One region of the Denitratimonas organivorans genome, then DNA from elsewhere that is predicted to be linked to it. Evidence: predicted binding sites of a transcription regulator. Region 1 holds the regulator's gene; the other holds the start of a gene.
What was found. The regulator sigma-54, encoded in region 1, starts transcription at its own class of promoters, with help from an activator protein. The targets are predictions, from matches to a motif close to TGGCACGNGCNTTGC.

Region 1 (14,331 bases):
GCCGCAGGCGTTCGAGCCGGTCCACCATCGGATCGCCCAGGTAGGCCAGCAGCCCGGCGACTACGAACGGTGTCAACACCGGTCCCAGCAGCCAGAGCACGGCGCCCAGAAGCACCGTCAATGCCAGCAGTTGCCATTTGTGGGTATCGGTCATGTCTGATTCCAGTGCGTTTTCCTGAAGCCCGGCGGCAATGACGCCGCCGTGCGCTCCGGGTGACCTCAGGGCCGGCGCGTGAACACGCTGGGCGTCTGTGCATCACCCAGGGTTTCGGTCCGTAGGCCGCTGCTGTCCAGCAGCCGTGCCAGACTTTCCACCCCGGCCGAAAGCTCCAGCTCCAACTGCAAACGGTCATCGACCAGCGCCAGCGGCACGATCCCGCGCACGATCGGCTGGCGCCCGAGCATCTGCATCAGGCCAGCATAGTCACGCGCGGATGACAGCCCTTCGATCACCACCGGATAGCGCCCGGCCGGGCCAGACAGCACCATCTGCGAATAGCGCTGCGCCCAGGCATCGGCGGCACCGTCGGCACCTGTGGCCAGCACCGTGGCGGCCTGCGGATCCCGGGTTTGCCAGCGGCCGATATCACTCTCGCCCTCGCGCAGGCGCCAGTCCGCGATCCAGCCGCCTTCGCCACGCCGCAACCAGCCGATCAGCACCGGCCCGCCGTAACGGCGCGAAGCATTGTCCACGGCGTAGGTTTCACCACCGGGAATATCGTGCGGCTGCACGATGCTGCGGTCCAGCTCGTCATAGCTGGGCAAACGTACGCGCAGGCCGCGCTGATTGGCGCGTGACGTCAGCGGCGCCACCGCAGCGGCCGCGTCCTGCGACACGATGCGGGCGCCGCTGCCATCATCGATCGCCAACCACAGGATCGGCTGCGGACGTTGCGCCGGCAGCGCGCTGCGCCCACCGGAGGCCAGCAAGGCCTGCACCCCGGCCTGGTTGAAACGCGCGATCAGGTAATGGCGCAACTGCGGCACGCCATCGACCCGCACCATGTCCTGGCGGTAGCGGTACTGCTGCAACAACGACGCAGCATCGGCATCAGCGGCCGCAGCCGCCGACGCGGCGTCGCCACCGACCTTGACCAGCACCTGCGCCAGCGCTTGCGGCAGCGCCGCGTTGCGGTCGGATTCGGACTGGCTGGGCACCGCCACTTCGCCTTCGTACAGGGCAAGTTCCTGCGCCAGCAGCGGAAAACCGGCCAGCAGCAGCCACACACCGGCCAGCCATCGTGGAAAAACTCGCATCGCCGCATCCTTGAAAAGCACCGGCGCATGTTGCCGTATCGGTGCCCGCAGCGTCCATGCGGGCACGCAGGCATGCGCCCGGGGGGCGGTCCGCAGCCGCCCGAACGGCTACAATTTGCGCCTCTTTCCCCGCAGGATGCCCTTCGTGACCGCCGCCAAGCCGCCGCTCACCTATCGCGACGCCGGAGTCGACATCGACGCCGGCAACGCCCTTGTCGATCGCATCAAGCCGCTGGTCAAGCGCAGCTTCCGGCCCGAGGTCATGGGCGGGCTGGGCGGATTCGGCGCGCTGTTCGATCTGTCCGGCAAATACCGCGAACCGGTGCTGGTATCCGGCACCGATGGCGTCGGCACCAAGCTCAAGCTCGCGCAGCAGTGGCAGCGCCACGACAGCATCGGCATCGATCTGGTCGGCATGTGCGTCAACGATGTGCTGGTGCAGGGCGCCGAACCGTTGTTCTTCCTCGACTATTTCGCCACCGGCAAGCTCGATGTCGACACCACCGCGCAGGTCGTCGGCGGCATTGCCGAAGGCTGTGTGCGCGCCGGCTGTGCGCTGATTGGTGGTGAAACCGCCGAGATGCCGGATATGTACGGCGTTGGCGAATACGATCTGGCCGGTTTCTGCGTCGCAGCGGTGGAAAAGTCGAAGCTGCTGGACGGCAGCGCGGTGCGCGCCGGCGACGTGTTGCTGGGCATCGATTCCAGCGGCCCGCATTCCAACGGCTACTCGCTGGTCCGACGCGTGCTGGAACGCAGCGGCGCGGCGCCGGACCTGATGCTGGACAGCACCCGCCTGGACGATGCGCTGATGGCGCCGACCACGATCTACGTCAAACCGGTCCTGGCACTGCTCGCCGCACACGCGCCGCATGCGATGGCGCACATCACCGGCGGCGGGCTGGAGGAAAACATCATCCGCGTGGTGCCCGAGGGGCTTGGCATCGAAGTCGATGCCGGCAGTTGGACGCTGCCGCCGGTGTTCGACTGGCTGCAACGCGAAGGCGGCATCAGCGATCGTGAAATGTGGCGCACCTTCAACTGCGGCATCGGTTTCGTGGTCATCACCACGGCCGAAGACAGCAGCGCGATCCAGCAGACGCTGGCAGCGCAGGGCCTGCGCAGCCGCCCGATCGGCCAGGTGGTCACGGCCAGCGCCGACAACCGCGTGCGCATTGGCTGATGCTGCGCGTCGCGGTGCTGGCATCCGGGCGCGGCAGCAATCTGGCCGCGCTGCAAGCATGTGATGATGACGCCGGTTTCGGCATTGTCGGCGTGTTCTCCGACAAGCCCGATTCCGGCGCGCTGCAACACGCGCGCGACGCCGGCATCCATGCGCAGGCACTGGTGCCGGGTGGCTATCCGAACCGCGAGAGCTTCGATCTGGCCTTCTTTGCCGACGTGATGCAGATCCAGCCAGACCTGATCGTCTGTGCCGGCTATATGCGCATCATTTCCGCCGTCGCGCTGGCGCGGCTGCCGGTGCCGATGATCAACATCCACCCTTCCCTGCTGCCGCTCTATCCCGGCCTGCACACCCACGCCCGCGCGCTGGAAGCCGGCGATGCCGAGCACGGTGCCAGCGTGCATCTGGTCACTGCCGAACTCGATGGCGGGCCGGTGATCGCACAGGCCCGTGTGCCAGTGCATGCGGACGACGACCCAACCACACTGGCCGCACGCGTGCTCGAACGCGAACACCATCTGCTGCCGGCCAGCGTCGCGCTGTTCGCCAGAGGCCGGCTGAAGCTGCACCAGGGCCAGCCATGGCTGGACGGTGAACCGCTTGCCGCGCCGCTGCAACTGCGCGGCAAGGTTCTGGTCCAAGATGGTCCGGACAAATAAGGAACCTGCCCGATGAAGCATCCGCTCCGCCATCTGATTCCCGCACTGGCACTGGCCACCCTGCTGGCATTGCCTGCCAGCGGCGTGGCCGCAGCACCGCCGCTGCAACCGTATGTGGCGCACTACGAAGTGCTGCGCGATGGCGCCCCGGCCGGGCGCGCCACCGTGTCGCTCAACGCCGAGGGCGAAGGCCAATGGCGTCTGCACAGCCGCACCGAAGGCACCCAGGGCCTGGCCGCGCTGGCCGGCCTGCTGGTCGAGGAAACTTCGGTGTTTTCCGAAACCGCCAAAGGCTTGCAGTGCATCAGCTACCGCTATCGCCAGAGCGGCCTGCGGGTGCGCGAACGCAGCGTGGACTGCGGCAGCGGCGAAACCGACATCGTCAGCCGCGACCATCGCGGTGAATACCGTTTTCCGGCGCAGCCCGGTGTGTTGGACCGGCAGACGGTGAGCCTGGCACTGGCGCACGCGCTGGCACCGGGGAAGCAGACGCGATTCGAATTTCCGGTCGTGGACCGCGAACGCCTCGAAGAGCAGGTGTTCCGCATGGGCGGTGAGGAAACCATCAGCCTGCCCGGCGGTGAACTGCGTGCCTGGCGGGTGGAACGCATCCGCGACGACGACCAGCGCCACACCACCACCTGGTTCGACCCGGAGCAACGCGTGCCACTACGCGTATTGCAGCGCGAAGGTGGCCGGGTCAGCTTTGAGATGCGCCTGCTGGACCTGGAGCGCGGCAGGCGCTGAAGCGCTTCCGCCCTTGCACCTGCCGCACCACCACCGTTCCGCTTCGCCTGAACGCCGCACCGCACCCCACGCAGCGCAGCCATTCCAGCCGCAGTATGCTCATCCGGCCGGCATGGGCCGCTGATCCGTCTGCCGCCCGCGCCCGGCATCCTGTGTATGGCCAACCAACCACACCGCGAGGTATTCCCATGTCCATTGCGAAAGTCATCGAAATCACCGCCTCCTCCCCGAACAGCATCGAGGATGCAGTCAAGTCGGGCCTGAAGAAAGCCGCCGAAACGGTCAAGAACATCAAGGGTGCCTGGATCAACGAAACCAAGGCCGTGACTTCTGCCGACGGCACCGTCACCGAGTGGCGCGTCAACATGCGGGTCAGCTTCGTCGTGGAGTGATGCCTGCGGCCCCGTGCCGATACGCCACATGAAAAAGCCCGGCGATGCCGGGCTTTTTCGTTGGATCAGCGGCCGCTTCAGCCCGGAAGCCGGCGGATGCGCGCACCCAGGCCGCCGAGCTTTTCCTCGATGTTCTCGTAGCCGCGATCGATGTGGTAGATGCGGTCGACCGTGGTATCGCCCTGTGCCACCAGCCCGGCCAGCACCAGCGAGGCCGAAGCGCGCAGGTCGGTCGCCATGATCGGCGCGCCGGTCAGGCGCGGCACGCCACGGATCACCGCGGTATGCCCATCCACACGGATGTCCGCACCCAGCCGTTGCAGTTCCTGCACATGCATGAACCGGTTCTCGAACACCGTTTCGTTGATCGTGCCGACGCCTTCAGCCACCGCGTTGAGCGCGGTGAACTGGGCCTGCATATCGGTCGGGAAGGCCGGATACGGCGCGGTGGAAATATCGACGGCGCGCGGGCGGTTGCCACGCATGTCCAGCTCGATCGTGTCCGGGCCGGTGGAAATATGGGCTCCGGCCTCTTCCAGCTTCACCAGCACCGCATCCAGGGTGTCGGCGCGGGTGCGACGGGTCAGTACCCGGCCACCGGTCATCGCACCGGCCACCAGGAAGGTGCCGGTTTCGATCCGGTCCGGCAGCACGTCGTAGCGGCAGCCTTCCAGCCGCTCGACGCCTTCGACCACCAGACGCGAGGTGCCAGCGCCTTCGATGTGCGCACCCATCGCGATCAGGCAGTTGGCCAGATCCACGATTTCAGGTTCCTGCGCGGCGTTGTCGATGATCGTGGTGCCGCGCGCCAGCGTGGCGGCCATCAGGATGTTCTCGGTACCGGTGACGGTGACCAGGTCCATCATGATGTGGGCACCTTTCAGCCGGTCGGCGCGGGCACGGATGTAGCCGTTTTCGACCGTCACCTGCGCACCGAGTGCCTGCAGGCCCTTGATATGCAGATCGACCGGGCGCGAGCCAATCGCGCAGCCACCCGGCAACGAGACTTCGGCCTGCCCGAAACGCGCCACCATCGGCCCCAGCACGAGGATCGAGGCACGCATCGTCTTGACCAGTTCGTAAGGCGCCACGAAGCGGTCGGCCTTGCGCGGATCCAGATGGATGCGCATGCGGTCGTCGATCGCCAGATCCACGCCCATGCGGCCGAGCAGTTCCATCGTGGTGGTGACATCGTGCAGATGCGGGACGTTGCCGATGTCCATCGCGCCGTCGGCCAGCAGGCCGGCGGTCAGGATCGGGAGCACTGCGTTCTTGGCGCCGGAAATCTGCACCTCGCCGTGGAGCGGAACGCCCCCGGAAATCAGGATTTTTGCCATGGGGTGTGTACGGTCCTGCTCAGCCGGCTTCGTCCGGCGTAAGGGTCTTCAGTGCCAGCGCGTGGATTTCGCCACCCATGCGGTCGCCCAGCGTGTCATAGACCATGCGGTGACGCGCCAGCGGCAGCTTGCCGGCAAACCCCGGATAGACCACGGTGGCCTCGAAATGCACGCCATCGTCACCTTCGACATCGGCCTGGGCGCCGGGCAGGCCGGCTTCGATCAATTGGCGGATCAGCTGTGCATTCATCTGGGAGCTAGGACACGGAAAACATGATTGGGAGTGCCCGCTGCCTGCGGCGGCCTCGGCAAGCGCCGGAACCGGGGCACGGGTAGAATGACCCGGCATGATAAATCAAAACGACCGTGAGCCCGAACCCTGCGGCTGCGGCATATCGAGTGACCCATCACAATGAACGCCAATATCCATCCGCTGCCGCAGGCCACCGGGCGTATCGACCCGAACCCGGGCCTGATCGTCGCCAGCGCCCGCGCCGTGATCGACAACGAAGCCAAGGCGCTGCTGGCACTGCATCCGCGGATCGATGCCACCTTCGTTGCCGCCTGCCGCACGATGCTGGCCTGCCCGGGGCGCGTGGTCACCACCGGCATGGGCAAATCCGGCCATATCGCGCGCAAGATCGCGGCCACGCTGGCCTCCACCGGCACCCCGTCGTTCTATGTGCATTCGGGCGAAGCCAGCCACGGCGATCTGGGCATGATCACCGAGCACGACGTGGTACTGGCGCTGTCCAATTCCGGCGAAACCGATGAAGTACTGACCATCGTCCCGGTCATCAAGCGCCAGGGCAATGCCTTGATTGCAATGACCGGCCGCCCCGAATCCACCCTCGCCCGCCTCGCGGATATCCACCTGGATGTCGCGGTGGAGGAAGAAGCCTGCCCGCTCGGACTGGCCCCGACCACCAGCACCACCGCCGCGCTGGTCATGGGCGATGCGCTGGCGGTGGCGATGCTGGAAGCACGCGGCTTCACCAGCCAGGATTTCGCGCGCTCGCATCCGGCCGGCAGCCTCGGCCGCCGCCTGCTGCTGCACATTTCCGACATCATGCATGCCGGCGAGGAAATCCCACGCGTCGGCCAGCACGCCACGCTGAGCCAGGCAGTGATGGAAATGAGCCACAAGCGCCTGGGCATGACCGCCGTGGTCGACGACGACAACCGCCTGCTCGGCGTGTTCACCGATGGCGACCTGCGCCGCACGATGGACGATCCCAGCGCCGACCTGCGCTCCACCCCGGTCATGGACGTGATGAACCGGCAGCCCAAATCGATCGGCCCCGAGCGCCTCGCGGTCGAAGCGGCGCGGATGATGGAGGAACACAAGATCTCCGCGGTGATCGTGGTCGATGACGAACAACACGTGGTCGGCGCCCTGAACATCCACGACCTGCTGCGCGCCCGAGTGGTCTGACGATGCCTGCGACCTATCTTTCCACCGTCCCGGCCGCCGTGCGCGAACGCGCCACTCGCATCCGCCTGCTGGCACTGGACGTCGATGGCACCCTGACCGACGGCCGCCTGCGGCTGGCCTCCGACGGCACCGAGATCAAAGCCTTCAACGCACTCGATGGCCAGGGCTTGAAGCTGCTGCATGAATCCGGCATCGAAGTGGCGCTGATCACCGCGCGCAACAGCGCAATCGTGGCCCAGCGCGCCGCCGAACTGGGCATCAAACACGTTTACCAGGGCTGCCACGAAAAGCTCGCCAGCCTGCGCGCGCTGTGCCAGATCCTGTCACTGGAGGCCGAACAGGTCGCCTATATGGGCGACGACCTGCCCGATCTTTCAGCATTGGGCTGGGTCGGGCTGGCGGTGGCACCATCCAACGCGCACCCATGGATCGCGCAACGCGTGCACTGGATCACCAGCAAGGCCGGCGGCGCCGGTGCCGCGCGCGAACTGTGCGATCTGATCGTGGATGCCCAGGGCAAGAGCGCCCAGCTGCTGCGCAAATACGCCGACGCATGAGGAGGCTGCCGGACTGGATTCCCGGCGCCGTGCTGTTGCTGGCCGCGGTCGGCAGCGGGCTGGCGCTGTGGCAGATCTACCGCCCCGAATCCAGCGAGCCGCTGGTCGGGCCACCACGCTCGGATTATTTCCTCGTGGATTTCGAACTGGTCGCGCTGGATGAGGCCGGCCAGGAATCCTTCCGCGTCACCGGCCCGCTGCTGAGCCGGCATCCGCATCTGGGCACGATCTCGATCGACCAGCCGCGCTTCCGCTTTCCCGATCACGAGGAACAGGCCTGGCTGGCACGCGCTGACCGCGCCTGGGCCGCCGCCGATGGCGAGGAGCTGCGTCTGGATGGCGATGTCGCACTCGACGGCCCGGCCAGCGCCGAGGACGGCCCACTGGCCTTCCGCACCACGCAATTGACGATCTTCCCCAAGGCCCGCCGCGCCAGCAGCGAACAGCTGGTCACGTTCTCCTCACCCCACTCTATACTTGCAGGCCGTGGTTTCCGTGCCGATATGGAAACCCGCCGCTTCCAGCTTCTGAACGAGGTCACCGGCCACTATGACACCCCCGTTTCCGCCTCGCGTCGTTGAGCCTGCGCTGCGGGCGATCCTGCTGGGTTGCATCGTATTGCTGGCCAGCGGAGCCGTACTGGCACGTTCCAGTGACCGCGACCAGCCACTGGACGTGCACGCCGGCGGCCTGGATGGCCTGATTTCCCAACACGGCGACACCCTGCTGACCGATGTCATCATCACCCAGGGCACGCTGCGGATCGAAGCAGCGCACGCCACCGTCAGCCGCGAGAACGGCAATGTCACGCGCGTGGTGCTGCTGGGCGAACCTGCCCTGCTGCAGCAGGAAAACGACGACGGCGTGTTGATGAAGGCGCAGGCCAACCGCATCCAGTACGACACCTCCAGCGAAACCGTGCTGCTGACCGGCGCGGTGCGGATCGATCAGGGCCGCGACGTCTTCCGTGGTGCGCGCGTCACCTACGACACCCGCAACGGCCACATTTCCGGCGATGGCGGCAGCGGTGGGCGCATCCACCTGACGATCCAGCCTTCGAACAAGCCGCCGGCGGACTGATGCTGGTCGCCCGCCACCTGCGCAAGCGCTACCGCACGCGCGATGTCGTCAAGGATTTCGGCCTGCACCTGGCGGCCGGCGAAGTGGTCGGCCTGCTTGGCCCGAACGGCGCCGGCAAGACCACCTGCTTCTACATGATCGTGGGCCTGGTCGCGGCCGATGGCGGTGAAATCGTGCTCGATGGCGACGACATCACCGCCCTGCCGATGCACAAGCGCGCCCGTCGCGGCGTCGGCTACCTGCCGCAGGAGCCTTCGATCTTCCGCCGCCTGAGCGTCAGCCAGAACGTCATGGCCGCACTGGAACTGCGCGACGATCTCGACGCCCAGGGGCGCGAAAACGAACTGCTCGCGCTGCTGGAAGAACTCCAGGTCGCCCACGTCGCCAACCAACGCGGCGCCAGTCTGTCCGGTGGCGAACGCCGGCGCGTGGAAATCGCCCGCGCACTGGCGGCCAAGCCGCGCTTCATGCTGCTGGACGAACCCTTCGCCGGGGTCGATCCGATCTCGGTCGGCGACATCCAGAAGATCATCCGCCACCTCAAGACCCGCGGCATCGGCGTGCTGATCACCGACCACAACGTGCGCGAGACCCTGGGCATCTGTGACCGGGCCTACATCCTGAGCGACGGCGGCGTGCTGGCGCAGGGCAAACCGGATGAACTGCTCGACAACCCGGACGTGCGCCGCGTATACCTTGGTGACAGCTTCCGCATGTGATCTGGCACGGATATACGGTGAAACCCGCCCTGCAACTCAAACTCGGACAGAGCCTGACCCTGACGCCGCAACTGCGTCAGGCGATCCGGCTGTTGCAGCTGTCCAGCATGGAACTGGAAGCCGAGATCACCGAGGCGATCGAATCCAACCCGCTGCTGGAGCGCCCGGAAGAAGCCGAACCCGATGCCGCCGCCAACCACGACAGCCACGACAGCCCGGCTGAAGAGCGCAGCGACGCCGCCACCGGGGACGAGGCCGAAGACTACCCGCTGGATACCCCGGACTGGGATCTGGAAGACTACGGCAGCCGCGCCAACGCGCCCGGCAGCGAAGGCGACGAAGAGCGCGAAAACACCCTGGCCGACACCGGACAGGACCTGCACGACCACCTGCTGTGGCAATTGAACCTGACCCCGATGTCGCCACGCGACCACGCCATCGCGGCGGCGCTGATCGATGCCATCGGCGAAGACGGCTATCTGGGTGAAACCCTGGACGCCCTGCGCGACGGCCTGCATCCCGACCTCATCGTGGAGCTGGACGAAATCGAAGCCGTACTGCACCGCATCCAGCGCTTCGACCCGCTCGGCGTGGGCGCGCGCTCGCTGTCCGAATGCCTGCTCGTGCAACTCTCACCCAGCGACACCACCGATGTCGTCGTGCTCGCACGTCGCCTGGCGCAGGAGCACCTGGAACCCCTCGCCAAGCTCGGCCCGGAACGGCTCGCCGCACAGCTGGGCGTGGATACGGACACCATGAACGAAGCGGTGCAACTGCTGCGCTCGCTCGATCCGCGCCCGGGTTCCGCCTATGGCTCGGCGCCACCGGACTACATCACACCCGATGCCTATGTCACCCGCCACCAGGACACCTGGCAGGTCCGACTCGGGCCCGGCTGCCGCCCGCGCCTTGGTATCAATCGACATTACGAATCCCTCATCGGCGTGGCCGGAAAGAGCGATACCGCCTATCTGCGCGGCCAGCTGCAGGAAGCGCGCTGGCTGATCAAGAGCCTGGAAACCCGCGCCGACACCGTGCTGCGCGTGGCGCAATGCATCGTCCGCCACCAGTCCGGATTCCTCGACTACGGCCCGGAAGCGATGCGCCCGCTGGTGCTGCGCGAGGTCGCCGAGGAACTGGAACTGCACGAATCCACGATTTCCCGCGTCACCACGCGCAAGTACCTGCACACCCCGCGCGGCACCTTCGAGTTCAAGCACTTCTTCTCATCCAGCCTGGCCACGGCCGATGGTGGCAGCGCCTCCAGCACCGCGATCCAGGCCATGATCCGCCGTCTGATCGAACAGGAGAACCCGCGCAAACCGCTGTCCGACGCCAGTCTGGTCAAGGAACTGGAGCGCGAGGGCGTCACGGTGGCGCGTCGCACCGTGGCAAAATACCGTGAAGCAATGGGCCTTGCGTCAAGCAACGAAAGGCAGCGGCTTGAATGAGCGAACGCGCGCCCACATGCAGAGAAAAGAGACAGGTTTTACGTTGAGTTAACGCCCTCTGGGTTAAGAGACCCGGGACACGCAACAAGATCGACGTGATGGCTGTACCGCATCACGTTTCCCGCCCGGCAGCACTGCCGGAGCATCAGCCGCAAGGCAGCAACAGGAGGTTTGTCATGCGTATCGAGATTGTCGGACACCAGATCGAAGTCACTGCCGCGTTGCGCGACACGATCGAGTCCAAACTGGAAAAGCTGCGCCGCCACTCCGATGACCTGATGGATGGCCGCATCACCCTGTCGGTGGAGCGTCTGCAGCAGAAAGTCGACGCCACCCTCAATCTCGCCGGCCACACCATCCATGCCGAAGCCTCGGCCGAGGACATGTATACCGCCATCGACCAGTTGCTCGACAAGCTCGACCGCCAGGTGATCAAACACAAGGAAAAGCTCACCAAGCATCGCTCAGACCAGAGCATCCGCACCGCTGAAGTGGGCTGAGTGGGAAAGCAGGCCGTAGGCCTGGCAGGGGCAACACAACATGCATCTGATCGACCTGCTGGTACCCGCGCGCGTGCGTGCGGGTACCAGTGCCACCAGCAAGAAACGCCTGCTCGAACTGGCTGCCGCCACCCTGGCGCTGCCCGAAGCCGACCCCGAACTGGAACGCCAGATTTTCGACAGTCTCTGTGCCCGCGAACGGCTCGGCTCCACCGGCCTGGGCCACGGTGTGGCGATTCCGCATGGTCGTTTGGCCGGGATCAGTACACCGGTCGGCGCGTTCCTGCAGCTGGCTGCGCCATTGCCGTTCGATGCCAGCGACGGTGTCCCGGTGGACCTGCTGTTCGCGCTGGTGGTACCCGAGCACTTCAACCAGCAGCACCTGCTGCTGCTGTCGCAACTGGCAGAGATGTTCAGCGACAGCGCGTTCTGCACCCGCCTGCGCAATACCCCCGGCGACTGCGAACTGCACACCGTGCTGTCGGACTGGCAACTCGCCCACCTGGCCGCCTGAGGCCATTGCGCAAGGCGGACAGCAACCGCGCTGCAACCCGGCAACTGCGATACTGATCCTTGCCCGATGCCCGGCCCGAACGCCGGGCCGTCAGGACTTTGCCGCGCCCCGGCGCCATACTTGGATCCGTCATCCTGCCCTCCGCACCCGCATGTCGATCCCGACCCATATCACCGCCCGCGAACTCTTCGACCAACTGGAGCATCGCCTCGCGCTGCGCTGGGTCGCTGGCCAGCATGGAGAACAGCGGGTGCTGGAATCCGGCGAGCACCTCGCACGTCGCCCCGCGCTGGCCGGTTATCTGAACACGATCCACGCCAACAAGGTGCAGATCGTCGGCAGCGAGGAACTGAATTATCTGGATGACCTGGATCCACGCCAGCGCTGGGAGACCCTGGCACGCATCGTCAATGACACGCCGCTGGCACTGGTGGTGGCGCGCAACCGCGACATCCCCGACGATCTGCGCGACGCCGCCAATGAGTCCGGCACGCCCTTGTGGATTTCAGATCGGCGCGGGCACGAACTGCTGACCTACTTCCAGTACCACATGGCACGCGCGCTGGCGCGACGCATCACGCTGCACGGGGTATTCATGGAAGTGCATTCGATCGGCGTGCTGCTGACCGGCGAATCCGGTCTGGGCAAGAGCGAACTGGCACTGGAGCTGATCTCGCGCGGTCATCGCCTGGTCGCCGACGACGCTCCCGAGTTCACCCAGATCGCGCCGGACATGCTCGACGGTACCTGCCCAGAGATGCTTCAGGATCTGCTCGAAGTGCGCGGTATCGGCATCCTCAACATCCGCGAGATGTATGGCGATACCGCGGTCAAACGCAACAAGTACCTGCGCCTGATCGTGCACCTGCAACGCCAGGAGACACTGAGTGTCGAAGGACGTGAAATGGAACGCCTCTACGGCGATGTCGGCACCCGGCGGGTGCTGGATCTGGACATCCCGCAGATCACCCTGCCGGTGGCCGCAGGCCGCAACCTGGCAGTACTGGCCGAAGCCGCGGTGCGCGCCCATGTGCTCAAGAGCCGCGGCTTCGACGCCGCCCAGACTTTCATCGACCGCCAAGCCCACCAGATGCGACGCGAGCCCAGGACATGAATACGCCACCCGATTCCGCCCAGCCCCTGCTGATCGTCAGCGGACTTTCCGGCTCCGGCAAGAGCGTGGTGCTGCGCACGCTGGAAGACCTGGACTACTACTGCGTCGACAACCTGCCGGCCGAACTGCTGCCGGCGTTCGTCGCCAACATCACCGCCAGCGCCGAAACCCCGCCCCGCCTGGCGGTCGGCATCGACGTGCGCAACCGGCCCGAAGGCCTGATCCAGCTGCCGCATTCGCTGGCCCAGGTGGGCGGCATGGGCTGGCAGCACCGGCTGATCTTTCTGGATACCGAAGACGAGGTGCTGATCCGGCGCTACAGCGAAACCCGCCGACGCCATCCACTGAGCCTGGACGGGCTACCGCTGGCCGATGCCATCGCGCAGGAACGCCAGCGCCTGAAACCGCTGATCGCCATCGCCGACCGGGTGCTGGACAGCAGCCAGATGAACGTGCACCAGCTGCGCCGCTGGGTCGTGACCGAACTGGCCAGCAACACCCGCCCTGGCCTGTCGCTGCTGGTGCAGTCCTTCGCCTACCGCCACGGCGTGCCGGGCGATGCCGACTTCGTGTTCGACGTGCGCTGCCTGCCGAACCCGCACTGGGATCCACGCCTGCGCCCGCTTTCCGGACGCGACGCGCCGGTGCGCGAGTTCTTCGAGCAGCAGGAGCCGGTCAACGACTACCTCGGCCACGTTGCCGCGTTCCTCGACCACTGGCTGCCGCGTTTTGAAAGCGACACCCGCAGCTACGTGACCCTGGCATTCGGCTGCACCGGCGGCCGCCACCGCTCGGTCTACTGCGCCGAATGGCTGGCCGCACACTGGCGCGACCAGGGCCGCACCCGTGCCGTGACCTTCCATCGCGAACTGGAATAGCGTCGACCCGCGGACGAACCGGGTATGGCCACTCCGCCGTTCGTAACCACTCCACTTCCGCACCGCTACGGCGCTCAGCCTTGCTGACATCAGTGATGCAGGTCCAAGGCCGCGCTCACGACCTGTATCAGTCAAGCATGCAGGATGGCGCCCGACAAAAGACGAGGCCCGGCTTTCGCCGGGCCTCGCCAAGTTGCAACTGACTCAAGCAGTCAGATCAGAACTTCTGGTTGTAGCGCACGAAAAGCGAACGTCCCAGATAGTCGTACTGCGTGGCCTGAACCGGCACGTTGCCATAGCGACCCTCGCCCAGACCATTGGAAATCGAGTCCGGTTTGGCGTTGAACAGGTTGTGCACGCCCAGCAGCAGCGACCAGGTCGGCTGCTCGTAACGCACCGAAGCGCTGTGGTACAGGCGCGAATCGGCCTTGTAATCGTAGACCGCACCGCCCCGACCCAGATAGGTGTTGGGAATATCGCCGATCACCTTCGTGGGATGGACGTA
Region 2 (14,331 bases), on a different contig from region 1:
AAGCGCAGGCGCGCGAGCTGATCCTGGATGGCGGCAACGGCGTGCGTTTGCAGGGGTTTCTGACTACGCAGGAGCAGGCCGGCAGCGCACGCGGGTTGGTGGTGCTGCTGCACGGCTGGGAAGGCCGGGTCGATTCGAACTATGTGCTGCACACCGGTGCGCGCCTGCTGGACGCTGGTTTCGATGTGTTTCGGCTGCACTTCCGCGATCACGGCGATACCCATGGTCTGAATCCGGGCCTGTTCCATTCCTGCCTGATCGACGAGGTGGTCGGCGCGATCGGCGATCTGGCGCAGCGCGTGCCGCAGCGGGCGCTGCTGCTGGCCGGCTATTCGCTCGGGGGCAATTTCGCGTTGCGGGTCGCGCTGCAGGCGCCACAGGCCGGGCTGCCACTGCTGCATGCGGCGGCGGTGTGCCCGGTGATCAGCCCGCGTGCCGGGATGCTGGCGATCGAGTCGGCGCCGTGGTTCTACCAGCAGTATTTCATGCTCAAGTGGACCCGCTCGCTACGCCGCAAGCAGGCGCTGTATCCGGACGCCTTCCAGTTTGCGCGCGAGGATTTCCGCGGCGGGGTGCGCGGCCTGACCCGCACCCTGGTCGAGCGCCATACCGATTTCGGCACGGTCGAGAACTATCTGGACGGCTATTCGATCGAAGGCGAGCGGCTGGCGGCGTTGTCGGTGCCGGTCAGCATCCTGACCGCGGCCGATGATCCGATCATTCCGGTTGAGGATTTCCACCGCCTGCGGCTGCCCGCGCATGCGCATCTGGAGATCGCCGGCTGCGGCGGCCACTGCGGTTTCATCCAGAACTACCGGCTGCATGGTTTTGCCGAGGACTGGATCGCCACGCGCCTGATGCAGGCTGTCGACGCGCATTGAGCAGTCATCCGGCGTTGCCGATAGGCTATGCGGCTGCGCCGCCGGGCGGTGCCGAACTTTTCCTGAGACCGATGCCTGCAACAAGGAGATCCGGGCGATGAAAATCCACAGCAACAGTTTCCCCGCGCGCGGCCCGATTCCGGCCGAATTCGCCTTCGGTCGGCCTGGCGATGGCGGCGAGCCGATCGTGCTTTCCGACAACCGCAATCCGCATCTGGCCTGGGATGACGTGCCCGCAGGCACGGCCTCGTTCGTGCTGTTGTGTGTGGATCCAGATGCACCCTCGCGCGCCGATGACGTCAATCAGGCCGGGCGCACGGTGCCGGCCGATCTGCCACGGGTGGAGTTCGTGCACTGGGTGCTGGTCGATGTGCCGGCGGAGGTGCGGCAGATCGAGGCCGGTGCGTATTCGCAGGGCGTGACCGCGCGCGGCAAGCCGGGCGCGGCGGCAGGCGGTGTGCGGCAGGGGCTGAACGATTACACCGGCTGGTTCGCCGGTGATCCGGACATGGAAGGCCGCTATCACGGCTACGACGGCCCGTGCCCGCCGTTCAACGATGCCATCGTGCACCGTTATTTCTTCCGCCTGTTCGCGCTGGATGTGGCGCGTCTGGAGCTGCCGCAGTCCTTCACCGCCGGTCAGGTGATGGCGGCGATGCACGGGCATGTGCTGGGCGAGGCGGTGCTGTACGGCACCTACAGCCTGAACCCGGCGGTGGCCTGAGTGGGCGCGCAAGGCGCGGGCCGTTACCGTTCCGGGCGCTTCATCGCGGCGTTGTTCAGCGTTGTCGGCTGGCTCGGCCTGTGCGTGTCGCTGCCGCTGGCGGTCTGGGCGATGGCGACGTTGAAGCCGGGCGGGGTGCAGGGCCTGTTTCTCGTCGCACTGGCGCTGCTGGCGGTGCTGCTGGGCCAGATCGGGCGGGCGATGTTCGACATCGCCGAACGTGGTGCCGGCGCTGCCGGCGCTGCCGGCCAGCGGGACTGATTCCGCATGGATTTCGTCCACATCCTGATCCTGGCGCTGTTGCAGGCGCTGACCGAGTTCCTGCCGATTTCCAGTTCCGGCCATCTGGTGCTGGCCAGCGAGCTGTTCGGCTGGGAATACCAGGGCCTGAGCTTCGATCTGGCACTGCATTTCGGCACCCTTCTGGCGGTGATGCTGTATTTCCGCCGCGATGTCTGGGAGCTGGTGCGCGAGACTTTGGCCTGGCGGCCGGGCCAGCGCCTGAGCCCGACCCAGCGTCTGGCCTTCGGCATCGCGCTGGCGACGATTCCGGCCGGGCTGGTCGGGCTGGCGCTGGGCGATGCAGGTGCGATGCTGCTGCGGCATCCTGTGACGATCGCGCTGAACCTGATCGTGTTCGGTGTGTTGTTGTGGCTGGCGGACCGCTATTCGCGCCGCCATCCGCCCGCCACGCAGGCGCAGCTGGAAGGGCCGGCCGGCGAACTGTTCACCGGGCTTTCGATGCGGCGCGCGGTGCTGATCGGTTGCGCCCAGGCGCTGGCGCTGATGCCGGGCGTGTCGCGTTCAGGCGCGACGATGACCGCCGGCATGTTCCTCGGGCTGGATCGGGCGCGGGCGGCGCGTTATTCGTTCCTGCTGTCGATTCCGGTCATGGTGCTGGCCACCGCGCACGCGGTCTGGCAGACGCGGCATGCGCTGGATGATGGCATCGGCGACATGCTGCTGGGCGCGGCGATCGCGGCGTTGGCTGGCCTTTTCGTGATCCATTTCTTCCTTGGCGTGATCCGCCGCATCGGCACCGCGCCGTTCGCGATTTACCGCGTGTTGCTGGGTGTCGCGGTGTTGGCCTGGTATTTCCTGCTGCGCTGATGGCTGCGCCGCAACGGCGCGGTGCAGGATGCAGGATGGCGCACTGGTGTGCCCTGCAAGTTGCGCGATCCGGTAAGGGGACAGGTGCAGGAGAAGCGGGCGAAAGCCGCGCTGCACGTGGCTTTCGCACGCTGGCACGGGTCCTGCTGTGGGACAGGGGAGTTTCCGGCACGGCCGGTCTCGCTTCGTCCCATATCCAAGGAGAACGCCATGACCCGCACCACCACCAACCTCAACGAACTGATCGAAGTGCTGAACGACGGTATCGCCTTCTACGATGATGCCGCCAAGAACACCGACAACGCCGGCTACCGGGCGCTGTTCATGCGCATGGCGGCGAGCAAGCGCGCGATCGTCACCGACCTGGGACAGCACGTCGCCCGTCTGGGTGAGACGCCGACCGAAGGCGGAACCGTGATGGGTACGCTGCGCAAGGGCTATGCCGACCTGCGCGCCAGCATGAGTCGCGACCCGGACGCCCGCTACATCGCACAGCTGGAAGAATCCGAGGACCGCATCCTCGAAGCCTTCCGCGATGCACTGGCGGTATCCGAGGATGCGGCACTGCGCGCCATCGCCCAGCAGCACCTGCCGCAGGTGCGCGCGATGCACGACCAGATGCGTGCGCTCAAGCGCGAAGTCGAACGCGCCGCCTGACACGCCTGCGGCCACCGGGATGCCGTTCCGGTGGCCGCTGCGCCCTATCGGCATCAGGATGTGAGCCGGATCACTGTGCCGGCAAGCCGCCTGCGATCACGCGATGAACCCCTTACCATGGTTGGATTGACGGTTTCGGGAGGATGTCGCGTGGCACGCCGCCGTGGACCAGGTATGGCGCTGGTGCTGGCCCTGCTGTGGCTGCCGGCCGCTGCAGTGCACGCTTCCAGCACCGATCCCCGGGTCGGCGAGGCTTGGGCGCAACTGTGGAACGGTGATGCCGCTGCCGCCGGCCGGATCTGGCGTGAGTTGCTGCATGAGGCCGACCAGCGGCAAGACGCTGCCGCCATCGATCAGGCCCGTTCAGCGCTGGCGGCTTTGGCCTTCCAGGAAGGCCGCTACGACACTTTCGAAAGCCTGCAACGCCAGCGCCTGGCCGATGCCGCGCGCGATATGGATCTGCGCATCGCCTCGGATGCGCGGATGGAGCTGGCCCTGCTGGATCGCCGCCGTGGCCTGCTGCCCGAAGCGCAAGAGGGGCTGCAGGAAGCGATCGAAGGGTTCCGCGTGCTGCGCGATCACGATGGCGAAGGCACCGCGCTGACCCATCTGGGCCTGGTGCTGCTCAATCGCGGCCAGTTCGCCCAGGCGATGGGCGCGCTGGACGAGGCCCTGGCATTGCAGCGTGGCGGCGCCGATGTGCCGACCGACCGCACCTATCACTATCTCGGCCTGCTGTATCACCGGATGAACGATCTGCCCGAAGCGCGCGAGCATCTGGAACGCGGTCTGGACAAGGCCCTGACCCTGCCTGATCCGATGCGCGCCGCCGCGCTGCTGGGCAGCCTGGCGCGCGTGGCCAATGACGACGACCGGCACCAGGACGCATTGGATTACACCGCACGTTCGTATGCGCTGGCGGTGCAGAGCGGCAGCGTGCCGGGACTGGCCTACAGCGCACTGGAACGCGGCCGGGCGCTGCTGGGGCTGGAGCGTCTGGACGAAGCACGGCAGATGCTGGAAGAAGCTCATCATCTGAGCCGTTCAATCACCCAGGACCGCACCGCCGCCGACGCGATGTTCTCGCTTGGCCGGGTCGCGCTGCAGCAAGGCGATACCGACGTGGCGCTGGAACGCTTCGCCCAGGCCCTGCCCAATTACGAAGCGGCCAACGATGCACCGCAGATGCTCGATGCCTACCGTCTGGTGATCCCGCTGCTGCGCGAAAGCGGTGATCAGGCCGGCGCGCTGCGTCTGGCCGAAACCGCGCTGGAATTGCAGGACCAGCTCAGCGGGCGCGACATGAACCGGCGCGTGGCCCTGATCGAATACCGCCATCAGGCCGCCGACAACGCGCGCCAGATCGAACTGCTGACGCACGAAAACGAGATCCAGCAGCTGCGGCTGGCGCGCCAGGCCCAGCAGCGCCGTTTCGGATTTGCGCTGAGTTTCGGGCTGGCCTTGGCCACGCTGTTGCTGGCCTGGGGTTTTGGCCGCAGCCGCCGGATCAGCCGCGAACTTGCGATCAGCAACCGCGAACTGAAACGCAACCGGCTGGCGCTGACCCAGGCGCACGAGGCCTTGCAGGCGCGCGTCGATACGCTCGCCGTGGCAGCCAATACCGACACCCTGACCGGGCTGGCCAACCGCCGCCAGGTGCTGGCGATGCTGGCCGGCGAGATCGTCGCGCGCAGGGCGCTGGCGGTGCTGCTGCTGGATGTGGACCGCTTCAAATCGGTCAACGACCAGCACGGCCACGCCACCGGCGACCGCGTGCTGCAACAGGTGGCGCAGGTGCTGGTCACGCAGGTGCCCGAGGGCGGTCTGCTGGCGCGTTACGGCGGCGAGGAATTCCTGCTGGTGCTGCCGGGCCACGATCTGGAGCATGCCCGCCGCTTTGCCGAGCAGGCACGCGCCGCGGTGGAAGCCTGGCGCGCACCGGAACTGCCAGCCGTGACGTTGAGCATCGGCGTCACCGCGCGTCCGGCCGATGACAGCACCACCACGCTGGAAGGCCTGATCGAACAGGCCGACCGGGCGCTGTATCGGGCCAAGGAATCGGGCCGCAACCGGGTTGAAACCAGCTTGCGTGTGGCCTGAGCCGTCACCGCAGTGGTCTGGCCGGTGTTGCGATAAGTGCACCACCATGGTGCAGCAAAACTGAAAAAACGCACCGTAGCAGTGCGTCCCGATTCAAGCCTGATCCCTACCGATGCCCCACAAAGCGCATGAAAACGGCATGTCCAAGCCGTTTTCGGCCCTGGCACGGCTTTGGCACAAGTCTTGCCATGCATCTCCCGACCTTTCCACCCATTTTCAGGAACCGCCTCGATGTCCCATGAAAAGATCCAGCAGCTGATCCACGACAATGCCGTCGAGTTCGTCGATCTGCGCTTTGCCGACATGGCCGGCCGCCAGCACCACCTCACCTACCCGATCCGCGTGGTGGAGCCGGCGCTGTTCGAGGATGGAAAGATGTTCGACGGTTCCTCGATTCCGGGCTGGAAGGGCATCAGCGAATCGGACATGGTGCTGTTGCCTGATCCGGACAGCGCCTATCTGGATCCGTTCACCGTCGATCCCACCCTGGTGCTGGTCTGCGATGTGCTGGAGCCGGCCACGATGCAGGCCTACAGCCGCTGCCCGCGCTCGATCGCGCGCCGCGCCGAGGCCTTCCTGAAATCCAGCGGCATCGCCGATACCGCGTTCTTCGGGCCGGAGCCGGAGTTCTTCGTGTTCGATTCGGTGCGCTGGGCCAACGACATGGGCCACACCTTCTTCCAGATCGAATCCGAGGAAGCGCACTGGAATTCCTCGCGCGACTACGCGCACGGCAACACCGGCTACCGCCCCGGTGTGAAGGGCGGCTACCTGCCGCTGGCGCCGGCCGATTCGCTGCACGATCTGCGCGCGGAAATGGTCAAGGTGCTGGAAAGCATCGGCATCGAAGTGGAAGTGCACCACCACGAAGTGGCCAATGCCGGCCAGTGCGAAATCGGGGTCAAGTACAACTCGCTGGTGAAGAAGGCCGACGAACTGTTGGCGCTCAAGCACGTGGTCAGGAATGTCGCGCACCAGAACGGCAAGACCGCCACCTTCATGCCCAAGCCGCTGGTCGGCGACAACGGTTCCGGCATGCACGTGCACCAGTCGCTGTCGCGCGACGGGCAGAACCTGTTCGCCGGCGAAGGCTACGGCGGACTGAGCCAGATGGCGCTGTGGTACATCGGCGGTATCTTCAAGCATGCGCGCGCGATCAATGCTTTCAGCAATGCCTCCACCAACAGCTACAAGCGCCTGGTGCCCGGTTTCGAGGCACCGGTGATGCTGGCCTATTCGGCCCGCAACCGCTCGGCCTCGTGCCGCATTCCGTGGGTCGCCAGCCCCAAGGCGCGACGTATCGAAATGCGCTTCCCGGACCCGATGCAGTCCGGCTATCTGACCTTCGCTGCGCTGCTGATGGCCGGCCTGGACGGCATCCGCAACCGCATCGATCCAGGCGCGCCCAGCGACAAGGATCTGTACGACCTGCCGCCGGAGGAAGAGAAGAACATCCCGACCGTCTGCCATTCGCTGGACCAGGCGCTGGAAGCGCTGGATACGGACCGCGATTTCCTCAAGGCCGGCGAGGTCTTCAGCGACGACTTCATCGATGCCTACATCGCATTGAAGATGCAGGAGGTCACCCGCTTCCGCGCCGCCACCCACCCGCTCGAATACAGCCTCTACTACGGGCTGTGACCGGTGCCGGATCAGCCAGCGCCGGCGCTATTTGCCGCGCCGCTGGCTGATCGCCACGCTGCCCAGGATCAGGCCACCGGCGATCGCCATCGGCCAGGTCAGCGGTTCGTCCAGCAACAACCAGGCCCAGCCGACGCCGAACAGGGGCACCAGATAGGTGACGGTCGAGGCGCGGCTGGCGCCGACGCGCGCGATCAGCCGGTAATACAGCACGTAGGCCGAACCGGTGCACAGCACGCCCAGCGCCAGCGCCGACCACCACGATACGCCCGGCACCGCTTGCGTCGGCCAGGTGAGCAGGGCGAACGGCAGTGTCACCAACGCCGCAGCGCCGAGCGTGGCCGCCGCCAGTGCCGCGGCCGGCAGTCCGGCCAGATGGCGCCGCACCAGATTGGCACCGACCCCGTACAGCAGCGAGGCCAGCGCACCGGCGGCGGTGGCCCAGCCGATGCTCATGCCGGCGATCTTGCCGCTGGCCAGCACCACCACGCCGATGAAGCCGATCAGCAATGCCAGCGCACGGCGGCCGCCGATCTTCTCGCCGAAGAACATCGCGCCCACCAGCGCAGTGAACAGCACCGTCAAGGCATTGGCGATCGCGCCCACGCCGGCCGGCGCGCGTTGCGCGGCCCAGGCGAACAGCATGAACGGCAGTGCCGAATTGATCACCCCGATCAAGGTCAGCAGCGGCCACAGCCGCAGCGGAAACGCGCCGCGCGCACGCCACAGGAACGGCAACAGCAACAGCGCGCCCAGCGCCAGCCGCAGCAACACCAGCGGCACCGGGCCGAAATCGTCGGCGGCCACCCGCATGAACAGGAACGACGCACCCCAGATCGCGCCCAGCAACGCCAGTTCCAGCGGCGTCAGCCAGCCGGCATGGGGCTGCACTGCGGCATGGGAGGAATTCGCAGGAGCAGCGGCGACGGTGTCGTGGGCGTGGTTCATCGGGGAAGGTTTCGGTGGTGCCGTCGGCGCGCACGGTGCGGGGAATCGGCCATTGTCCGCTTCTTGTGCAGCGCGGCAAGTGCTGTTTTGGCTGCAATACGGACGGGATCAGTCAAAAACCGCACGCTGGCTCCACCCACGCCCCGGAACGCGATACCTTGCACCCCTTGCACAGCCCGGGCTCGACGCATGGCGGCCTGCAACGCAACGCGGCATCCTGCGTTGTTGTTGCGGCGCAGCGCGGCTGCGGGATGGTGCGAAATCCCCGTTTTCCTGTCCGATCACCCATGTCACCCACCGCCAAGGCCCACTGGCAGATCCACCTTTGCGTGCTGCTGTGGGGTTTCACCGCCATCTTCGGAAAACTGATCACGCTGCCGGCGCTGCCGCTGGTGTGGTGGCGCATGCTGCTGGTGGCGGTGGTGTTGCTGCTGCTGCCGCGGGTCTGGCGCGGACTGCGGGCACTGCCCCCGAAGCTGGTGCTGGCCTATGCCGGTGTCGGCGTACTGGTGGCGCTGCACTGGCTGACCTTCTATGGCGCAATCAAGCTGGCCAACGCCTCGGTCGCGGCCACCTGCATGGCGCTGGCGGCGGTGTTCACCGCGCTGATCGAGCCGGTGCTGGCGCGGCGCCCGTTCTCGCGCCGTGAGCTGCTGCTGGGCATCGCGGTGCTGCCGGGTGTGGCGCTGGTGGTGGGCGGGGTGTCGGCCGACATGCGCGTTGGTATCGCGGTGGGCGCGCTGTCGGCGCTGTTCGTGGCGATATTCGGATCGCTCAACAAGCGTCTGGTCGATCACGCCGACCCGCTCACCGTGACCGCGCTGGAACTGGGTGCCGGCACCCTGGCACTGACCGCGTTGGCGCCGCTGATGGTGGTGCTGTTTCCGGTCATGGCCGGCCCGCTGCTGACCTTGCCCTCGCTCAACGACGCCATCCTGCTGCTGCTGCTGGCTGGCGCCTGCACCCTGTTCCCGTTCGTGTTGTCGCTGATGGCGTTGCGCCATATCAGCGCGTTTTCAGCGCAGATGGCGGTGAATCTGGAACCGGTCTACGCGATCATCCTGGCGATGCTGCTGCTGTCCGAACAGCACGAACTGACGCCGATGTTCTACCTGGGCGTGGCGATCATCCTGGCGGCGGTGTTCGTGCAGCCGCTGCTGAAGCCGCAGCGGCGCCTGGATCACCCGGAAGTGCTGGCCACCTCCGAGGCCAAGGGCATGGTCGACTGAACGTCCTGGCCGGCCATGCCCGTGGCGGCTACCTACAGCCCCAGCCAGGCCATCACTGCCGTCTGCGCCAGCAGCTCACGGTGTTGGCTCAGGCGTTGCAGGTTCGGATCGGTACTGACTTTCTCGCCTCCCTGCTTCCGCGCACCGTCCATGCCTTCGCGCAGCAGGGCGCCGTAGACCTGGCTGCGCATCCAACGGTATTCGGCCAGTGACAGGTTCTGCGCATTGACCGCATCGACCTCGGCCTGCTTGGCCTGCCGGATCAGCGAAAACAGATCGCCGTAGGCATTCAACACCTCAGTGGCGCCGGGCTTCTGGCCCTGCTGCTGGAGTTCCTTGTACTTGCCTTCCAGCGTGGCCAGCGCGGGCCCGACCTGATCGCGCACCGACGACTGCACCGCGATGAAACGCTGCAACCCGGCATCGCTGATGACCCCATCGGCCGGTGGCGTGAATGCCGCGCGGTTCTTCACTTGGGTATCGATCTTGGCCAGATCGGCCATCTGCGTGGCCGCACCGATGAACTGGCTCCCCGCATTCCACGCCGGACGCAGCACGAACCACCAGGTCGCGCCACCACCGACCACCAGCAGAAGCAAACCAACGATCAGGCAACCGCCGAGAACCTTCTTCATAGCAACTCCATCCGCAATGGGAAAGTCTGTCGTTACGGCATGGGGTGCCGCAATCGGACATCGACGCTGCGTCACACCGTGCCGCGATTCTTGCCGATGAAGGGCCGGTAGTGTTCGCGGATGGCGGCCATGTCTGCGTCCAGGTCATCGCTCAGTGGCATCACCGGCCCCAGCACCATGGTCTTGTCGGGATAGTGGAAGTGCGCGCACATCAGGGGCGCGTCGGCGTTGCGGGCGATGTGCCAGAAGCCGGATTTCCAGTGTTCCACCCGTTTGCGGGTGCCTTCCGGTGCCAGCAGGAACCAGCAGACCGGCGCGCGCCGTACCTGCGCGGCGGCCTGTTCGACTGCGCCGTGGGCGCGGTTGCGCACCACCGGCATGCCGCCGAGCAGGCGCAGCAGCCAACCCAGCGGGCCGCGAAACAGTTCGGCCTTGGCCATGAAGTTGATCCGCACCCCGAGCGCCAGCATCCCGGCGATGCCCCAGAACGCATCCCAGGCCGAGGAGTGTGGCGCGATGATGATCACCAGATGGCGCACATCCGGAAACTGGCCGTCGATGCGCCAGCCGCCGGCACGCAGGATGCTGCGGCCGAAGGCCCGGCTCAGCAAGTTTCCCATGCGCGGTGCGTTGGGCGGAAGATCAGGCACCACCGGTTTCACGAATCACTGCTCCACTGCGAGCCGCGCCCGCGCTTGATCTGTGCGCGCCCTTTCTTGGCTTCCAGCCGGCGCTCCTTCGAGGCGCGTGTCGGGCGGGTGGCGATGCGCGGCTTGGGCGGCACCAGCACCGCCTGGATCAGCGCCGCCAAGCGTTCGCGCGCATCCTGACGGTTGCGTTCCTGGGTACGGAAGCGTTGTGCGGAAATCACGATCACGCCGTCCGCACCGATGCGCCGGTCGCGTCGTGCCAGCAGCCGTTCGCGCACCGCTTCGGGCAGCGATGGTGACGCGGCCGCGTCGAAACGCAGTTCCACCGCCGTGGCCACCTTGTTGACGTTCTGCCCGCCGGGGCCGGAGGCGCGCACGAAGCGTTCCACCAGTTCCTCGTCGGGGATCGTCAATGTCGGGGAAATCATCAGCATCGGATCGGGCGCAGTTTCGCGGGCAAGCGCCGGATTGTAGCCGCAGCGCGGCGTGCGTCATGGCGCGGCGCAATGCGGCATCATGCGATTCCGTTCCGTGTCGCCCGAAGCTGCCCTGCCATGTCGCGCCTGCCGCCCTTTGCCATCGAACATCTCGCCACGCCGGTGGCCTGGAGCGATGCGCAGGGTGTGCTGCAGGGCTGCAATGCCGCCTTCGCGCGCTGGCTGGATGCCGGTGCCCGGCGTCTGGCCGGGATGCATCTGGCCCATCTGGATGCCGAAGCCCCGCGTCTGGCTGAATTGCTGGCGCGCCTGCCATCGGCCGGTGACGAGCCGGTGGCGGCACGCCGCATGCGGCTGCAACTGCCTTCCGGCATCGAACGTCGGGCCGATCTGTGGTTGACGCGGCAAGCTTCGGGCGTGCTGATCGAAGCCCGTCCGCTGGACGAACAGCACGGCGAGAGCCTGACACGGCTTCCCGATGCGCTGCATGCCGCGCTGCAGGGGCTGGCGCACGAGGTACGCAATCCTCTCGCCGGCCTGCGCGGTGCGGCTCAATTGCTGGCGCGGCGCAACCGCGATGATGCCGATGCACAGCGCTATGTCGAGGTGATGCTGCACGAATGTGATCGCCTGGGTGCGCTGGTGGACCGGCTGCTGAATCCGGCGTCCGGTCAGGCCATGGTGCCGATCAATGTGCATCAAGTGCTGGAACGGGTGCGGCTGCTGGCCGAAGCCGCCGCGCAGCACGAGGGCGGCGCACGCCTGCTGCGCGATTACGACCCCAGCCTGCCCGAACTTGTGGCCGATGCGGATCGCTTGACCCAGGCCGTGTGGAATCTGGTGCGCAACGCGCTGGAGGCTGGCGCGCGACAGGTTCGCCTGCGCACACGCGCCGAACGCAATGTGCTGATCGGCGAACGCGCACACCGGCTGGCGTTGCGGGTGGAAGTGGAGGATGACGGCTGCGGCGTGTCCGATGATCTGGCCGAACGCATCTTCCTGCCGCTGGTGTCGGGCCGCGCCGATGGCACCGGTCTGGGGCTGACCCTGGTGCAACAGGTCGCGCGGGAGCACGGCGGGCAGCTGTCCTGCCGTTCGCGCCCGGGCCACACGCTGTTCACGCTGCTGCTGCCGGTCGACTGATCGCGCGGCGGTGTGCAGTGGCTTAGAGCGGATGCGCGTCGAGGAAGCGGCGCACCTGCGGCACGATCTGCGCGGCCTTGTCTTCCAGCACGTAATGGCCGGCATCGTCGAAGATCAGGCTCTGCGCCTGCGGCAGCTTCTGTTCGAAGCCGCGCAGGAAATGCGCATCGAACACGAAATCGCGCAGGCCCCAGGCCAGCAGTGCCGGCCGGTCGGCGTATTCGTGCAGACGCCGGCCGGATTCTTCGACCAGCGCCCAGGCCTTGTCGCCCGGCGCCAGCGGGATGTCCTGCACGAAGCGCAGCGTGGCGATGCGGTTGGCCCAGGAGTTGTACGGCGCGACATAGGCGGCGCGCACGTCCGGCGGCATCGCGTTGCACACGCCCACGCGCGAGGCGGCGCTGGAAAAGGCGTTGAAGCCACGGATCGCCAGTGCGCCCAGGCGCGAATCGCGGCCCAGTTTCAATTGCCAGGGCATCGGCTTTTCCGCCGGCAGCGGGAAGGCGGCGGTGTTGAGCACCACCAGCCGCGCGATGCGTGAGGGGTCGCGCAGCGCCCAGCCGAAACCGATCATGCCGCCCCAGTCGTGCACCGCCAGCGTCAGCTTGCCGTCGATGCCCAGATGCGCCAGCAGCGTGGCCAGATCGTCGATGCGCGAGGCCAGGGTGTAGTCGTAATCGGCATCGCCGGGCTTGTCCGACAGGCCCATGCCGACGTGATCGGGGACGATGCAGCGATAGCGGTCCGAAAGGCCGGACACCAGCTTGCGCCAGTAGTAGCTCCAGGAAGGATTGCCGTGCAGCATCAGCACGATTTCACCGTCGCGCGGGCCTTCGTCCAGATAGCTCATGGCGATGCCGGGACGCACCTGGAAGCGCTGCGGGGTGAACGGGTAATCCGGATAACTCATGCGGGAATTCCTGGGCCCGGCAAGGCCGGCGGACGGGGCAGCCGGTCACTGTAAAGGCCGGCGCCGGTGGCGACAACCGCCGCCGGGCGGGAACTCCGGTTCAGTCGACCCGGCCGTGCGGACGCTCGCCGCGTTCGTAGACCGCATCGGGGCGGCCCACCAGCAGCGGATCGACCGCACCGACCCGCACCGGATCCTTGTCGTGGTAGGGCAACGACAGCAGCACATGGCGCAGTGCGTTCAGCCGTGCGCGCTTCTTGCAGTCGGATTTGACCACCGTCCAGGGCGCATCGACGGTGTCGGTGTGCGCGAACATGGCTTCCTTGGCATGGGTGTAGTCGTCCCATTTGTCGAGCGAGGCCAGGTCGATGGGCGACAGTTTCCACTGCTTGAGCGGGTGGGTCTGGCGCTCCTTGAAACGGCGCCGCTGTTCCTCGCGGCTGACCGAGAACCAGAACTTCACCAGATGGATGCCACTGCGCACCAGGTTGCGTTCGAACTCCGGCACCTGGCGGAAGAATTCCTCGTACTCGGCATCGGTGCAGAAGCCCATGACCTTTTCGACCCCGGCACGGTTGTACCAGCTGCGGTCGAACATCACGATTTCACCGGCGGTGGGCAGATGCTGCACGTAGCGCTGGAAATACCACTGGCCGCGCTCGACCTCGTTGGGTTTTTCCAGTGCCACCACGCGCGCGCCACGCGGGTTCAGATGCTCCATGAAGCGCTTGATCGTGCCACCCTTGCCGGCGGCGTCGCGGCCTTCGAACACGATCACCACGCGCTGTCCGGTTTCCTTGACCCAGGCCTGGAGCTTCAGCAGTTCGACTTGAAGACGGTACTTCTGGCGTTCGTAATTGCGCCGCAGCATGCGGTGGCGGTAGGGGTAGGCGCCGTCGTGCCAGTTCGGTGCCAGCTCCTCGTCGGGCGAAGGCAGCCCCTGTTCATCGCGCACGATCAGGCGGTCGCGTTCGGCCAGGCTGTTGCGCAGCACGCGGGCATCGTCCGGCGACATGCCGGCGAAGATGTCTTCCAGCACCTTGACCGCGTGATCGATATCCGGGCTGCGCGCGGCACGCAGCATGTCCCGCACCGACGCTTCGGCCACCTCCTGCGCGGCCACTACCGCCTGCTCGACCGCCGCCTGTTCCAGCAGCGATTGCCTCGCGAGCGCGGGGTTGTCAGGCGTGGTGGTGTGGCTGGGCGAGGTGTTTTTCGGCGGGGTCATGCGGGCTCCTTGTCGAGCCTTCCTATATGGCGCCAGTG

Region 2: glnA (type I glutamate--ammonia ligase) is a predicted target of sigma-54. The motif match lies at 5,645-5,659, and genes of this name have one in related genera.

What each region holds. Positions count from the first base shown of each region.
Region 1 covers NZ_JBBHDV010000002.1:291,750-306,080, reverse strand. Annotated here, with positions in the region: gene WDB66_RS03700 (AI-2E family transporter) at 1-154, opposite strand, end outside; gene WDB66_RS03695 (DUF8605 domain-containing protein) at 220-1,257, opposite strand; gene purM (phosphoribosylformylglycinamidine cyclo-ligase) at 1,403-2,440, shown strand; gene purN (phosphoribosylglycinamide formyltransferase) at 2,440-3,102, shown strand; gene WDB66_RS03680 (DUF3108 domain-containing protein) at 3,115-3,849, shown strand; gene WDB66_RS03675 (dodecin family protein) at 4,038-4,241, shown strand; gene murA (UDP-N-acetylglucosamine 1-carboxyvinyltransferase) at 4,319-5,578, opposite strand; gene WDB66_RS03665 (BolA family protein) at 5,598-5,828, opposite strand; gene WDB66_RS03660 (KpsF/GutQ family sugar-phosphate isomerase) at 5,991-7,013, shown strand; gene WDB66_RS03655 (KdsC family phosphatase) at 7,016-7,570, shown strand; gene lptC (LPS export ABC transporter periplasmic protein LptC) at 7,567-8,151, shown strand; gene lptA (lipopolysaccharide transport periplasmic protein LptA) at 8,120-8,650, shown strand; gene lptB (LPS export ABC transporter ATP-binding protein) at 8,650-9,369, shown strand; gene WDB66_RS03635 (RNA polymerase factor sigma-54) at 9,387-10,820, shown strand; gene hpf (ribosome hibernation-promoting factor, HPF/YfiA family) at 10,997-11,320, shown strand; gene WDB66_RS03625 (PTS sugar transporter subunit IIA) at 11,361-11,834, shown strand; gene hprK (HPr(Ser) kinase/phosphatase) at 11,992-12,948, shown strand; gene rapZ (RNase adapter RapZ) at 12,945-13,826, shown strand; gene WDB66_RS03610 (TonB-dependent receptor domain-containing protein) at 14,044-14,331, opposite strand, start outside.
Region 2 covers NZ_JBBHDV010000007.1:151,110-165,440, reverse strand. Annotated here, with positions in the region: gene WDB66_RS09490 (YheT family hydrolase) at 1-881, shown strand, start outside; gene WDB66_RS09485 (YbhB/YbcL family Raf kinase inhibitor-like protein) at 979-1,605, shown strand; gene WDB66_RS09480 (hypothetical protein) at 1,606-1,866, shown strand; gene WDB66_RS09475 (undecaprenyl-diphosphate phosphatase) at 1,873-2,715, shown strand; gene WDB66_RS09470 (PA2169 family four-helix-bundle protein) at 2,926-3,372, shown strand; gene WDB66_RS09465 (diguanylate cyclase domain-containing protein) at 3,523-5,472, shown strand; gene glnA (type I glutamate--ammonia ligase) at 5,704-7,113, shown strand; gene WDB66_RS09455 (DMT family transporter) at 7,141-8,061, opposite strand; gene WDB66_RS09450 (DMT family transporter) at 8,349-9,290, shown strand; gene WDB66_RS09445 (hypothetical protein) at 9,323-9,925, opposite strand; gene WDB66_RS09440 (1-acyl-sn-glycerol-3-phosphate acyltransferase) at 9,997-10,545, opposite strand; gene arfB (alternative ribosome rescue aminoacyl-tRNA hydrolase ArfB) at 10,584-11,009, opposite strand; gene WDB66_RS09430 (two-component system sensor histidine kinase NtrB) at 11,130-12,155, shown strand; gene WDB66_RS09425 (alpha/beta fold hydrolase) at 12,178-13,065, opposite strand; gene ppk2 (polyphosphate kinase 2) at 13,166-14,293, opposite strand.